Regions from separate parts of the Paucibacter hankyongi genome, predicted to be linked through region 1. Evidence: predicted binding sites of a transcription regulator. Region 1 holds the regulator's gene; each other region holds the start of a gene.
What was found. The regulator FNR, encoded in region 1, switches genes on or off when oxygen is low (the NO sensors DNR and NnrR bind a similar motif). The targets are predictions, from matches to a motif close to TTGATNNNNATCAA.
Positions count from the first base shown of each region.

Region 2: WG899_RS07550 (phenylacetic acid degradation protein PaaY) is a predicted target of FNR. The motif match lies at 1,199-1,212, and genes of this name have one in related genera.
Region 3: WG899_RS10380 (hemerythrin domain-containing protein) is a predicted target of FNR. The motif match lies at 2,177-2,190, and genes of this name have one in related genera.

Region 1 covers NZ_JBBHJX010000003.1:225,652-230,034, forward strand. The annotation lists gene WG899_RS06955 (NADP-dependent isocitrate dehydrogenase) at 1-407, opposite strand, end outside; gene WG899_RS06960 (sulfite exporter TauE/SafE family protein) at 532-1,242, opposite strand; gene hemN (oxygen-independent coproporphyrinogen III oxidase) at 1,242-2,675, opposite strand; gene fnr (fumarate/nitrate reduction transcriptional regulator Fnr) at 2,879-3,616, shown strand; gene WG899_RS06975 (hypothetical protein) at 3,749-4,075, opposite strand; gene WG899_RS06980 (hypothetical protein) at 4,072-4,335, opposite strand; gene ccoG (cytochrome c oxidase accessory protein CcoG) at 4,383-4,383, opposite strand, start outside.
Region 2 covers NZ_JBBHJX010000003.1:351,369-355,751, forward strand. The annotation lists gene paaI (hydroxyphenylacetyl-CoA thioesterase PaaI) at 1-347, opposite strand, end outside; gene WG899_RS07545 (enoyl-CoA hydratase-related protein) at 358-1,164, opposite strand; gene WG899_RS07550 (phenylacetic acid degradation protein PaaY) at 1,395-2,000, shown strand; gene WG899_RS07555 (PfkB family carbohydrate kinase) at 2,046-3,044, opposite strand; gene moaA (GTP 3',8-cyclase MoaA) at 3,171-4,319, shown strand; gene WG899_RS07565 (GNAT family N-acetyltransferase) at 4,335-4,383, shown strand, end outside.
Region 3 covers NZ_JBBHJX010000005.1:176,454-180,836, forward strand. The annotation lists gene WG899_RS10380 (hemerythrin domain-containing protein) at 1,485-2,084, opposite strand; gene tkt (transketolase) at 2,306-4,372, shown strand.

The DNA of each region.
Region 1 (4,383 bases):
ACCGCGCTGCCGATGCACTTGCCGTAGCGGGCGCGGATGTCTTTTTCTTCGTCGGTCTTGGGGCTTTCCGGATAGTCCGGGATCGGGTAGCCCTTGCCTTGCAGTTCCTTGATCGCCGCCTTCAGCTGCGCCACCGAAGCGCTGATATTGGGCAGCTTGATGATGTTGGCTTCCGGCTTCAGGGTCAGCTTGCCCAACTCGGACAGGCGGTCGGGCTGACGCTGCTCCTCACTCAGGAATTCCGGGAACTGACCCAGGATGCGGCCCGCCACGGAAATATCGCTGGTCTCGACACGAACGCCTGCCGGCGCCGTGAAGGCCTGCACGATGGGCAGGAACGACGCCGTCGCCAGCAGCGGGGCCTCGTCGGTCAGGGTGTAGATGATGGTCGGCTGCGTTGTTGTCATGTGGTTTCCAGATCGGCCATCTTCTGGCCCAAGGAGTGGAACGATTAGGGCGCTGATTCTAAGTCAGCGGCGCCCTCCGCGAACTCAAGTCTTATATAAGTCTTAGAAAAACACGTGGCGCGAATCAGGCCCACTGTCCGCATACCGCGACCACCTGAGCCCATACACCGTGGCCCAAGGCCCAGCCCGAGCCCAAGGCCAAGCCCAGTCCCCCGAGTCGCACCGACAGGCGCACAGCACTGGCGCCGTCAGTGCCGCCCCGGCGCAGACGACTCAACAACCAGGGCCCCAAAGCCAGTCCGGCGCCGGAAGTCAAGGCAAAAGCAGACATCACCAAACCGCCTTGGACGGGGCCAGATGCCAAAGCAGAGAGCAACAGGGCCGAGTGCAAGAGGCCGCAAGGCCAGGCCACCCAAGCCATTCCGACCATGCCAGCGACCGCGACGCGCCGAGACCCTGCCATGCTGACCCCACCACGCCGCAGCTCACTTACCGGCACTTCAACTTGCCGAGAGACATCTTGCCCCAGGCGCTCAAGCCACGCAGGTTGGCGCCCGCGCAACAACAGGGCCATGCCCAACAGAAAAGCCGCCACCTGAACCAAAACCCACAGCGGCCGCAACAGGGCCGTGGACTGACCCAACTGACTCAAGACCTGCATGCTGCCGGCCGCTAGTGCGCCGGCAAGGCTGTAACCCAACAGACGCCCGAATTGAAAAGCATAGGGCGCTCGCCCACCGGCCGCGGCGCAGGAGGCGCCGCACATGGCCAAACAATGAGGTGTGCCGGCCAGGCCCATCATCAGGGCCGAGCCGGCGAGTGCGACATCAAGCATCAGATGATTCTAGAGAATCGCTCGCGGCTCCGGTCGGCTTGCAGATAACGGTCAAACACCATGGCTACCGCGCGCACAAAGTACCAACCCATCGGCGTGACTTGGATCGCATCGGGCTCAATGGTGACCAAGCCCTGTTCGGCCAGCTCCGCCATGCGTTCCAACTCGGGCCTGAAGTAGTCTTTGACGTCGACCAGATGCGCCAAGGAAATCGACTCGAACTCGAGCCGCCCTTGGCACATCAAGGCCATGATGACGGCACGACGCACGATATCGTCACGGGTCAAGGCAAGGCCGCGATTGACCGGCAATTGCCCCTGGCGCAAGGCGTCGTAATACTCATCCAAAGTCTTGGCGTTTTGGCTGTAGCAGGCGCCGACACGGCCAATGGCCGACACGCCCAGCGCGACCAAATCACAATCGGACTGCGTGCTGTAGCCCTGGAAATTCCGGTGCAAACGGCCCTGGCGCTTGGCCACGGCCAGCGAATCGGTCGACAGCGCAAAGTGATCCATGCCGATATAGCTGTAGCCATGGGTCTCGAAGCCCGCAATGGCTCCAGCCAGCATCGCCACCTTGTCTGCGGCCGGCGGCAACTGCGTCGAATCAATCCGGCGCTGCGGCTTGAAGCGTTGCGGCAAGTGGGCATAGCCATAGAGCGCGATCCGATCCGGCTTCAAGGCCCCCACCTGCGCAATCGTGCGCGCAAAAGACTCCGGCGTTTGCAATGGCAGACCGTAGATCAAGTCCACATTGGTGGACTCAAAGCCCAACTCGCGCGAGGCGCGCATCAAGGCCTCGACGCTTTCGTAACTTTGAATTCGGTGCACCGCCTTTTGCACATCGGCATCGAAATCCTGCACGCCGAAGCTGAGGCGATTGAAGCCGAGTTCACGCAAGTGGCGCAGTCGCTCGTTCGTGACGGTGCGCGGATCAACCTCGATCGACACCTCGGCCCCCGGCGCCACCTTGAAGCGCTCGCGCAGCGCCTGCATCAGCAGGGTCAACTCGGCATCGCTCAAAAAAGTCGGCGAACCGCCACCCAGATGCAGTTGAGACACCGAAGCACCGCGACCCAGATGAGCCAGCGTCAGGTCCATCTCGATGATCAGGGCTTCGAGGTACTCGGCGGCCTTGTCATGATGCTTGGTGATGACCTTGTTGCAGGCGCAGTAATAACAAACCGACTCACAAAAAGGAATGTGCAGGTACAGCGACAAGGGCGAAGCCCCACCCACCAGCGAGCCACTGGCCCGCTGCGCAAGCGCCTGCTCATACTGGGTGGCCGTGAAGGCCTCCACAAATCGATCGGCGGTGGGGTAAGAGGTGTAACGCGGGCCGGACACGTCGAACCGACGCAACAGATCCTCGTTGATATTAGGGGTGGCCGTCGAAGAGGTCGAAGCGGGGGCGGCTTGAATGTTCTGTACCATGGCGCACACTGTGCCAAGGCTTTGGCCACCCGACTTGATCAGGATCAAGCTTCCCACGCTTGTTCGCACCAACAATGCGGCAACGTTTGAGGTACATCATGCTCATGCCCGTCAAAACTTCGCAACTCTCCAAGGACTCGTCGGAGCGCTCACGCCACGACGAAGCCGTCAGCCGGCACGCCAGCCGGATCGAAACAAGGCCCATGATGAACGCCACGCTACCGATCAAGATCGAACCCCTGAAGGTTGCCTGTTCGAGCTGCAATTTGCGCGAACTGTGCCTGCCCGTGGGCCTGCATTCGGATGATTTGGCTCAACTCGACAAACTGGTCGCCACCCGCCGCCAAGTCAGCCGCGGTGACACCCTGTTTCGCAGTGGCGACAGTTTTCAATCTTTGTACGCAGTGCGCACCGGCTTTTTCAAAACCTGTGTTGCCTCCGAAGACGGCCGCGATCAGGTGACCGGCTTCCAGATGGCCGGTGAACTGCTGGGCCTGGACGGGATCAGCACCGACCGCCACAGCTGCGACGCGGTGGCCCTGGAGGACTCTTCGGTCTGCGTGATTCCCTACGAACAGTTGGAAGAGCTGTCACGCGAGTTCACCGACCTGCAGCGTCAGTTCCACAAGATCATGAGCCGCGAAATCGTGCGTGACCACGGCGTGATGTTGCTGCTGGGCAGCATGCGGGCCGAGGAGCGTCTGGCCGCGTTTTTGCTGAACCTGACGCAACGCCTGCAGGCACGCGGATTCTCCTCCGCAGCGCTGGTGCTGCGCATGACGCGCGAAGAGATTGGTAGCTATCTGGGCTTGAAGCTGGAGACCGTCAGCCGCACCTTCTCTAAGTTCCAGGATGAAGGGCTGCTGGAAGTGAAGCAGCGTCATCTGCGCATCCTGGATCAAGCGGGCCTGCAAAAGCTGGTCAACAGTACAGCCTGCTGAACCAAACTAGGCCGAGGTCTGTGCTGGGGGAGGAAAGCCGGTCACGGCGCCCTGCCCCCCGTACGCCCTGCCCCCCCCTGCGCTCGCGCAAAACTGTTCGCTCGCCTCCTGCTGCAAACCTAGACGCTAGGTTCAACGCGGCCAAGCCCGCGGATGCGGGTTCTCGGGCTGATTCGGCAGGTCAGCCAGCAGCAAGCTCAGGCTGGAGCTCAGCCCAATGACCAGCCAGAACAGCAGGAAACTCAAGGTATAGATGGCTTGCCTAGGCAAGTCCATTGGCGCCCCGCCAAACCAGGTCAGATCGCTCGGGTCGACCACGGCAAACACCAAGGCCTCCACCACCCCCGCCATCAGGAAAGATGGCCAGATCACCGCCATGGCCATGCGGCTCAGACGGCTGCTACCGTCGCCTTGCGCCTCAGGCAGATCGGCGGAGGGAGAGCCGATCGGCGAATTCATTGCCCACCTGTGGCGGCGTGGTTGCGAGCCTCACGCGCGGGCAACATGGCCTTGGTACCGCTGGCCTTGCTGCTGACCACCTGCTCCTGCAGAACCGGATCGGGATGACTCAGGGCCAGGCTCAAGGTGGCAAAACTGGCCACCACCACCAGGCTCGGTCCACCCACCACCAGCCACATCATCGGCTCACGCCACCAGGACTTGGACTTGCGGCCTTCCGAAGCAGCCAAGGTCTGCGTGCTCTTGTCTTGCGTACTCATGATCATTTGTCTCCGTCGCCGCGATTCATTAACTTAGCACCGCCAGCT
Region 2 (4,383 bases), 130 kb from region 1:
ATGGTGATGTCATAGACCCCGGTGCGCCCAGCCAAGGAAATTTCCTTGGCGACCGCCTTCAAGCGGTCCCCCATGCGCGAGGGGGCGACGATATCGATCGAGAAGCCGGAGGCCACGGTCAACTCGTTGTAGGAGTTGCAGGCAAAGGCAAAGGTTGAATCGGCCAAGGTGGTCAGCAGGCCGCCATGGCAGATATCGAAGCCATTCAGCATGTCTTCGCGCACCGTCATCGCCACCGTGGCGGAACCGGGGCCGATCGACAACACGTCCATGCCCAGCGCCTTGCTGGCCCGGTCATTCGCCAACATGCCGGCCAGCACGGCCTCGGCGATCTCTTGTGAAGTCATGGTTCGCAGCCTATCTGTCGGTGAACTTGGGGGCGCGCTTTTGCAGGAAGGCGGCGGCACCCTCCTGGTAGTCGTCGGCGAAGCCGAGCCGGCTTTGCAGCACCGCCTCCAACTTCAAGGCCTGCTCAAATTCCAGCAGACCGGCCTGATCAAAGGCCTGGCGCGTTTCGGCCATCGCCTTAACCGGCATCTGGCTGAGTCGCTGGGCCAGGGCCTGCGCCGCGGGCATCAAGTCCTCATCGGCCACGCAGCGGTAAATCAAACCCATGGCCTGCGCCTCGGCCGCCGGCAACTTGTCGCCCAGCAAGGCCAACTGCAACGCCCGTGCGCGGCCCACCAGCCGCGGCAGCAACCAGGTACCGCCACAGTCCGGGATCAACCCAATCTTGGAGAAGGCCTGGATGAAGGACGCCGACTGCCCGGCCAGCACCAGATCACAACCCAGAGCGAAATTTGCCCCGGCGCCTGCCGCCACTCCATTGACGGCGGCAATCACCGGCACCGGCATGCTGCGCAGACGCAAGGCAAGCGGAATGTAATAGCCGTCCAGCAGGTGCCCGATGTCCTTCGGCGACTCGCCCGGCTGCAGCTGTGGGTTGACCAAGGGGTCCGACAAATCCTGGCCGGCGCAAAAGCCACGCCCCGCGCCGGTGATGAGCACGCAGCGCACGCCAGCATCCTCGGCCGCCTCATTCAGCAAGGCGCGCAGTTGCGCCAGCATGCCGGCCGTGAAGGCATTCAAGGCGGCGGGGCGATTGAGCGTCAAGCTGCGCACGGCGCCTTCTTGGTGAACCAGGATCAGGGGGTCTGCTTGCATGAAAAATGCCTCGGCTTCGCAACGCGCTGCGTTCTTGATTGTCGTCAAACACTCTTGACCGACCGGTCGGTAGATCGTAAGGTTGGCCTTGACTTGGCGCAAGTCTGCACACCCTGGTGTTAACCCTTGATCTCGACGCGGGACGTGCCCCCTCCCCTGAGCGCTAACCTCTGTTGCCGCCCTTGCATTCCCGCTCACCCCGACCGGCCCTTGGCCAGAAAGTGACCCTCATGCCCTGCTATGCCATCGACGGCGTGATTCCTGTCGTTCACCCCAGCGCCTATGTACACCCGACCGCGGTGCTGATTGGTGATGTGATCATCGGGCCCGGCTGCTACATCGGTCCGCTGGCCAGCCTGCGCGGCGACTTTGGTCGCATCGTGCTGCAGACGGGCGCCAATGTTCAAGACAGCTGCGTGATCCATGGCTTCCCAGACTCAGAGACGCTGGTGGAGACGAATGGCCATATCGGCCACGGCGCCGTGCTGCATGGCTGCGTCATCCGCCATGACGCGCTGGTGGGCATGAACGCGGTGGTGATGGACGAGGCCGAGGTCGGCGCCTACAGCATCGTGGCCGCTTGCGCCTTTGTGCGCGCCGGACTCAAACTGCCCGAGAAGTCACTCATCGCAGGCTTGCCGGCCAAGGTGATGCGGGAGTTGAGCGAGACCGAAATAGCCTGGAAACTGTCCGGGACACAGACCTATCAAGACCTGACCCTGCGCTGCCATGCCTCGCTGGTCGAGGTGCTGCCGCTGGCCGAGGCCGAGCCTGAACGGCCCACACTGCAGGTCAAAGGGCCGCAGACCCTGGTTGCCAGCAAACGCCAGACTTGAGGCAGCCTGAGGGGCCGCCGCCGCTCGAACCCCAACTCGCCGCGTTCAGGCGCCGATCTTGGGCTTGACCGTGGCAGCCAAGGTGGCCACCAAGGCATGCGGCAGGGTCCAGGGCTGAGCATGAGGCAGCGCGTACTCCGGGCTGGCAGAGCGCGCCGCCGCTGCCGCGGCCACCGCCCAGCGCAAATGCTCGTCGGGCAGCGCGTTGGGCTGCCGCATCAAGCTGGCCAACAACCCGGCCATGCTCGCATCACTGACGTCCAAGTCTGCCTGATCGCCCTCATTGAGCGCCAAGGGCTCCGCACTCCACTCCTGCGCTCCGGCAAAAATTGACGTCCGCCCGGCCTGGGTATTCAAAAGCAGGATGGCGCATGGATTCCAGGCACTGATCTGGGCCAAGCCCAGATGATGGTCGGCACAACGGAACAAGGCACACAGTTCGGCCTCGCTCACCTCGATCACATCGGCCAGGCGGCACATCCGCTCCAACATATCGTCATAACGCGAATCCATCAGGGACCAATAGCCCGGCGCATAGCTGATCTTCTTGCCCTCGGCCTTCAGCCCCTCGGCCAACGCACTCAAGCGCCCAGCTAGCGGTTCGCGCACCAAGCCCAGGCCACCGAAATGCGCCCAGCGCAGCGCCTTGACCCAACCCGCCGGCAAGCCCTCGGGCCGGAAAAACAAATCGGCCGCCTCGCTGCCAATCAGGATGCTGTCCTCGGCGCCCAAGCCCTGTGGCCGGGCCGACTGCGGCTCTTCGATGAAATGCAGCAGCGGCGGCTTGGGCAGTTGCTGCAAAAAACGTAAATCAAGATGCGCCTCGGCGCAGGCTTGCCAGATCTCCCGACCGAAGGCATCACGACTGATAGCACCCGCAAAAGCACTCAACTCACCCAGGCTGGACAGCGCCATCGCCACCTGCCAGGGCGCGCCGGCGCAAGTGCTGCGCCACTGGTCCGCGCCGACGCGACGCAAATCAACGCGCACCTCGCCAAAAGAGACAAAGCGAGGCAGGTCAGGATGCAAAACGTCGGAACTCATGGCGGCATTCAAACCTGCTTGCGCCCAGCACGCAAGTCCCTACTGCAGCACTTTGGGCACGTAAATCATCCTGGCACTTGCCCGAGCGCAGAGGAAGGCCGGGCGGCCAAAGGGCACAATGCGGGCATGGCAGACAAAGTCATCCCCATCGCCGACCTGCGCCGCCTTGAAGCCAACGCCGAGAGCTCACCCCTGTTGCCACAGTCCAAGAGACTCGCACCCAGCGGCCTGCTCACCGACGCGCTGGGCCGGCCGCTGCGGGATTTGCGGATCTCGGTCACCGACCGCTGCAACTTCCGCTGCAGCTACTGCATGCCCAAGCAGGTGTTCGACAAGCACTACGAATTCCTGCCCCACAGTGACCTGCTGAGTTTTGAAGAAATCACTCGGCTGGCGCGCGTTTTTGTTGCCCACGGGGTGCAAAAAATTCGCCTGACCGGTGGCGAGCCACTGTTGCGCCGACACATCGAAGCGCTGATCGAAATGCTCAGCGAGATTCGCACGCCCGAAGGTCAGCCGCTCGACCTGACCCTGACCACCAACGGTTCCCTGCTGGCCCGCAAGGCGCAGAGCCTGCGGGCCGCAGGGCTTCAGCGCGTGACGGTCAGCCTGGACGGACTGGACGACGCGGTATTCCAGCGCATGAACGATGTCGGCTTTCCAGTGGCCGATGTTTTGGCCGGCATCGAGGCGGCTCAAACAGCCGGCCTAGGGCCGATCAAGGTCAATATGGTGGTGAAGCGCGGCAGCAACGAATCGCAGATCCTGCCGATGGCGCGCTACTTCCGCGGCAGCGGCGTGACGCTGCGCTTCATCGAGTACATGGACGTCGGCGCCACCAATGGCTGGCGCATGGACGAGGTGCTGCCGTCTAGCGAGGTGCTGTCACGTTTGCGCGAACAATTTGAGATGCAGGCGCTGTCGGCCTCGGCGCCGGGCGAAACCGCCGAACGCTGGGCCTACGCGGATGGCCAAGGCGAAATCGGCCTGATCTCCAGCGTCACCCAGGCCTTTTGTGGCGATTGCAACCGCGCGCGCCTGTCGACCGAGGGCAAGCTCTACAACTGTTTGTTTGCCCATCGCGGCCATGATTTGCGTGGACTCTTGCGTGGACATGCCGGACAAACAGAACCGGCCGATGATCTCGACCTGGCAGTCGCCGTCGCCCAGGTTTGGGGCGCTCGCGCCGACCGCTATTCGCAGCTGCGCGCCAATGGTCAGGACGCACCAGGCGACGGCTCTCGCCGCGTTGAAATGCACTATATCGGCGGCTGAACCACGCCAAGAACGATGACCGAACTCCGCCCCGACCTCCAGGACTGTCCGATCCGGCTGCTGC
Region 3 (4,383 bases), on a different contig from region 1:
ATATTGGCGCGGCTGTTGTTCAGGCCACCGGTCATCTTGCTGCCGTCGACCAGCAGGTCGATCTTGCCGCCGGCATCAGGGTTGGCGATGTCGTCAAACGTCATGCTCCACAGGCGGGTCGCGCCGACTTGGGTGCCGCCGTTCAACTCGGTGGTGTCCACACGGTCGGTGGTGACGAAGTAATAGACGTTTTGCTTGCCGGCACGGGTGTCCCAAGCGCCATCTTCAGGGCGCGAGAAAGTCGTCGAAGCGGTGGCGCTCAGCGTGAAGCGGCTGCCGTTGGCGATGTTGGTGGCGCGGGTGGCCGCGTCGGCGATCTCGGCGGTGTTGCCGACAACGTTGACGTACTTCATCACGCCATTGGTGAGGCCGGCGCGATCGACATCGCTACCGACATTGGTCTTGGTGCCGACGTAAACGGCCACGGCATTGCTCGAGATGCCGGTGCCGCCGTCGTTCTGGCCGATCACCACGGTCTTCATTTGGGCGAAGGGGTTGGCTGCCAGATTTTCATAGGCCGAGTACAGGTTTTGACCGCTGCCGTTGGTGGCCAGGTTGAAGGCACCCAGCACGAAGCTGCTGCCTGCATTGGCGCCGGTGGCGACATGAGCCATGGCGCGGCTGTTGGCGCTGGTGCCGACTTCTTCGCCGTTCAGAAAGATGCGGTTGGTGGTGCCGTAGCCGTTGTAGCTATAGGCCGAGGTGGCCGCCAGATCGGCAGAGCAGAAACGTTGGAAATTCAGATTGGCCGCGCCGGTCACCAGAGCGCCGGTCGATTGCGTAGCGGCATCCCAGCCGTAGACCTTCTTGATCAGGTCGCCGCCGGATTGCACGGCCAAGGTGTTCTTGTCGATCACCCATGAGGACACGAAGGCGCCGGTGCCGCCGTGGGCACGAGCGATGCCGGCGTTAGCGCCGATTTCATGGTTCATCAGCACAGTGAAGGTGCCGTTGCCATTGTCGAAAGCACCCAGGCCGTCCGGCAGGCCGGACATGCGATAGCCGCCGACGGCGTCACCGGCGGTGATGATGGAGGTGATGTTGTAGCCGGTAGCGCCCTGAACATAGGACGACTGCGAGCTGCTGACGCCTTGGGTCAGCGTGCCGTTGAAGACTTGAGCGCTGGCTTGCGAAGCCATGGCGACCAGAGCGGCAGCGACGAGGCTGCTCAGAGGATTGAGGCGGAAAGACATGAGAGAGGACTCCTGAAGGATGGCGAAGGCTGGTACTCGGGTTGTGCGCCGAGCCCTGCCCGATTTGCAAACACCTCGATGAAGTGCCAACAAATCCACACAGAACCCCGCACAAGCTCGCGCAGCCTAAGTGGGGGCCATGTCGCCATTGCGTCCTGGCGTGTAGTCCGTTTGGCTTAGTTGGGTTGGGCGGGTGCGGCCGAGCCGAGGCGAACCGGGTCAAGCCGGATGCTTCGCCAACAGCGCCCAGGGGCGCGGGCGCTCGCCGCCCCCGCAAGTCGGGGGGGGGGCTTAAAGCGCCGGACCCAGCCCGATTGGTGCGGGTAGGGCGGCCAGCACCTTCTGCATCAGAGCGCGGTAGGGCTCGTCGGGTCGGTGGCCGCTGAGCGGGTCGCGATTCTCGGCAAAGGCCTCGTCCAGGTCGCCCCAGTCATCCACGCTCAAGACCCGCAACGCCAAGGGCAGGATGTCGCGCTCTTCGATCTGCATATGGTGCAGATAGGCCCGCACATAGCGCTCGGCCATGGTCTCGAAGGCCTCGCGCCTCGCTTCCCCCATCATCTCAAAGGCCAGCAGCGCATGTTCGAGGTCGCGGATGGCGCGCTCGCCGCGCAGATGATCTTCGTCCAGGTTGTCCAGCACATCGCGAATTTCCGGCGCACGCGCCCTCAGTTTGGGGAACAACAGCTGGCTTTCCTTCGGGTGGTGCAGCTTTTCTGGGAACTCATCCACATAGAACAACATCGCCCGCAGGGCCGCGAAGTCCGGCAGAGTGCGGTGCCGACGATGCTCGGCCAGCAGCAGCGGTACCGAGCGAAGCATGGCGGCCAAGGCCCCGTGTTCCTCTTGGATAACCCTGATCGTCAGCGGCTTCTGCGTGGTCCCATTCATGGTCGTGTTCATGCTTGTCCCCGAGGCTTGTCAATGGTTGACGCGGGCGAGCCCTGCGAGCCGCTAGCGTCGCAGGAATTGGCCGCGCCGCTTTGTGCTAAATCAAGGCTTGCGTATGTCGGCCGGGCTAGGCTGTGCGACCGCTTCGAAGGGTTAAACCAGGGCTTGGCCGAGGCCAAGTAAAATCCCGGGTTACCCCGTAACTCCACCTCCGCAAGCTCATGGCCACTACCGCAGCAAGCAACCCCACCCTGATGGCCAACGCCATTCGTGCACTCGCCATGGACGCCGTGCAGCAAGCCAATTCCGGACACCCCGGCGCGCCCATGGGCATGGCGGATATCGCTGTTGCGCTGTGGAACCGCCACCTGCGCCACAACCCGGCCAACCCGCAGTGGGCCAATCGCGACCGCTTCGTACTGTCCAACGGCCACGGCTCCATGCTGATTTATGCGCTGCTGCACCTGACCGGCTACGCCTTGCCGATCGAAGAGCTGAAGGCCTTCCGCCAGCTGCACAGCAAGACCCCGGGCCACCCTGAAGTGGGCATCACCCCCGGCGTTGAGACCACCACTGGCCCGCTCGGCCAAGGCATCACCAATGCTGTCGGTCTGGCCCTGGCCGAGAAGATGCTGGCCAAGGAATTCAATATCGACGCGCACCAGATCGTTGATCACCATACTTATGTGTTCCTGGGCGACGGCTGCCTGATGGAAGGCATCAGCCACGAAGCTTGCTCGCTGGCCGGCGCCTGGAAGCTGAACAAGCTGATCGCCATCTATGACGACAACGGCATCTCCATCGACGGCCAAGTGGCCCCCTGGTTCGCCGACAACACCGCCCAGCGTTTTGAGGCCTATGGCTGGAACGTGATCGGCCCGGTGGACGGCCATGATGTCGACGCTGTCGACGCCGCCATCGCCGAAGCCAAGAAGAGCAGCGTCAAGCCGACCCTGGTGATCGCCAAGACCCATATCGGCAAGGGCTCGCCCAACCGCGCCAACACCGCCAAGGCGCACGGCGAGCCGCTGGGTGCCGAAGAAATCAAGCTGACCCGTGAGCAACTGGGCTGGGCGCATGAGCCCTTCGTGATCCCACAAGAGGTCTATGCCGATTGGGACGCCAAGGCCGCCGGCAGCCAGCTGGAAGCCGCTTGGGACGAGAAGTTCGACGCCTACGCCACCGCTCACCCCGAGCTGGCCGCTGAGTTCCAGCGCCGCATGGCTGGTGTGTTGCCCGCCAACTTCGCGCAGACGGCGGTGGACGCCGTGGTTGCCGCTCACGGCAAGGCCGAGACCGTGGCCAGCCGCAAGGCCAGCCAATTGGCGCTGGAAGCCTTCACCGCCGCTTTGCCTGAACTGCTGGGCGGCTCGGCCGACCTGACTGGCTCCAACCTGACCAACACCAAGTCGACCCCGGCCTTCCGCGTGGAAGAAGACGGCAGCAGCAATGCCGGCCGCCACATCAACTACGGCGTGCGTGAGTTCGGCATGGCCGCCATCATGAACGGCGTGGCCCTGCACGGCGGCTACATCCCCTACGGCGGTACCTTCCTGACCTTCAGCGACTACAGCCGCAATGCCATCCGCATGGCTGCGCTGATGAAGCAGCGCGTTATTCATGTGTTCACCCACGACTCCATCGGTCTGGGTGAAGACGGCCCGACCCACCAGTCGATTGAGCATGTGGCTTCGCTGCGCATGATCCCGGGTCTGGATGTCTGGCGTCCGGCCGACACCACCGAAACCGTGGTGGCCTGGACCATGGCCATCGGCAACGCCCAGCGCCCCAGCGTGCTGGCCCTGAGCCGCCAGAACCTGCCCTACGCACCCAAGACCGCGGTGGACGACATCGCCAAGGGCGGCTATGTCTTGGCCGAGCCCAGCAATGTGGGCATCAAGAAGAAGGCCAAGGCCGTCATCATCGCCACCGGCTCCGAAGTTCAGTTGGCCATGCGCGCGCAAGAGCTGCTGGCGCTGGACGGCATCGGCGTGCGCGTGGTCTCCATGCCATCGACCAATGTGTTCGATCGCCAAGACCTGGCCTACAAAAAGTCTGTGTTGCCTGAAGGCACACCCCGCATCGCGGTGGAGATGGGCGTCACCGATGGTTGGTGGAAGTATGGTTGCGCGGCCGTGGTCGGCATCGACACTTACGGCGAGTCGGCCCCGGCCCCGGTGCTGTTCAAGCACTTCGGCTTCACGGCTGAGAACGTGGCCGACACCGTCCGCGTCGCGCTGGGTGTGGCCAAGCTGAAGGGCAAGAAGTCCAGCAAGGGCAGCAAGTAAGTAAGCAATGC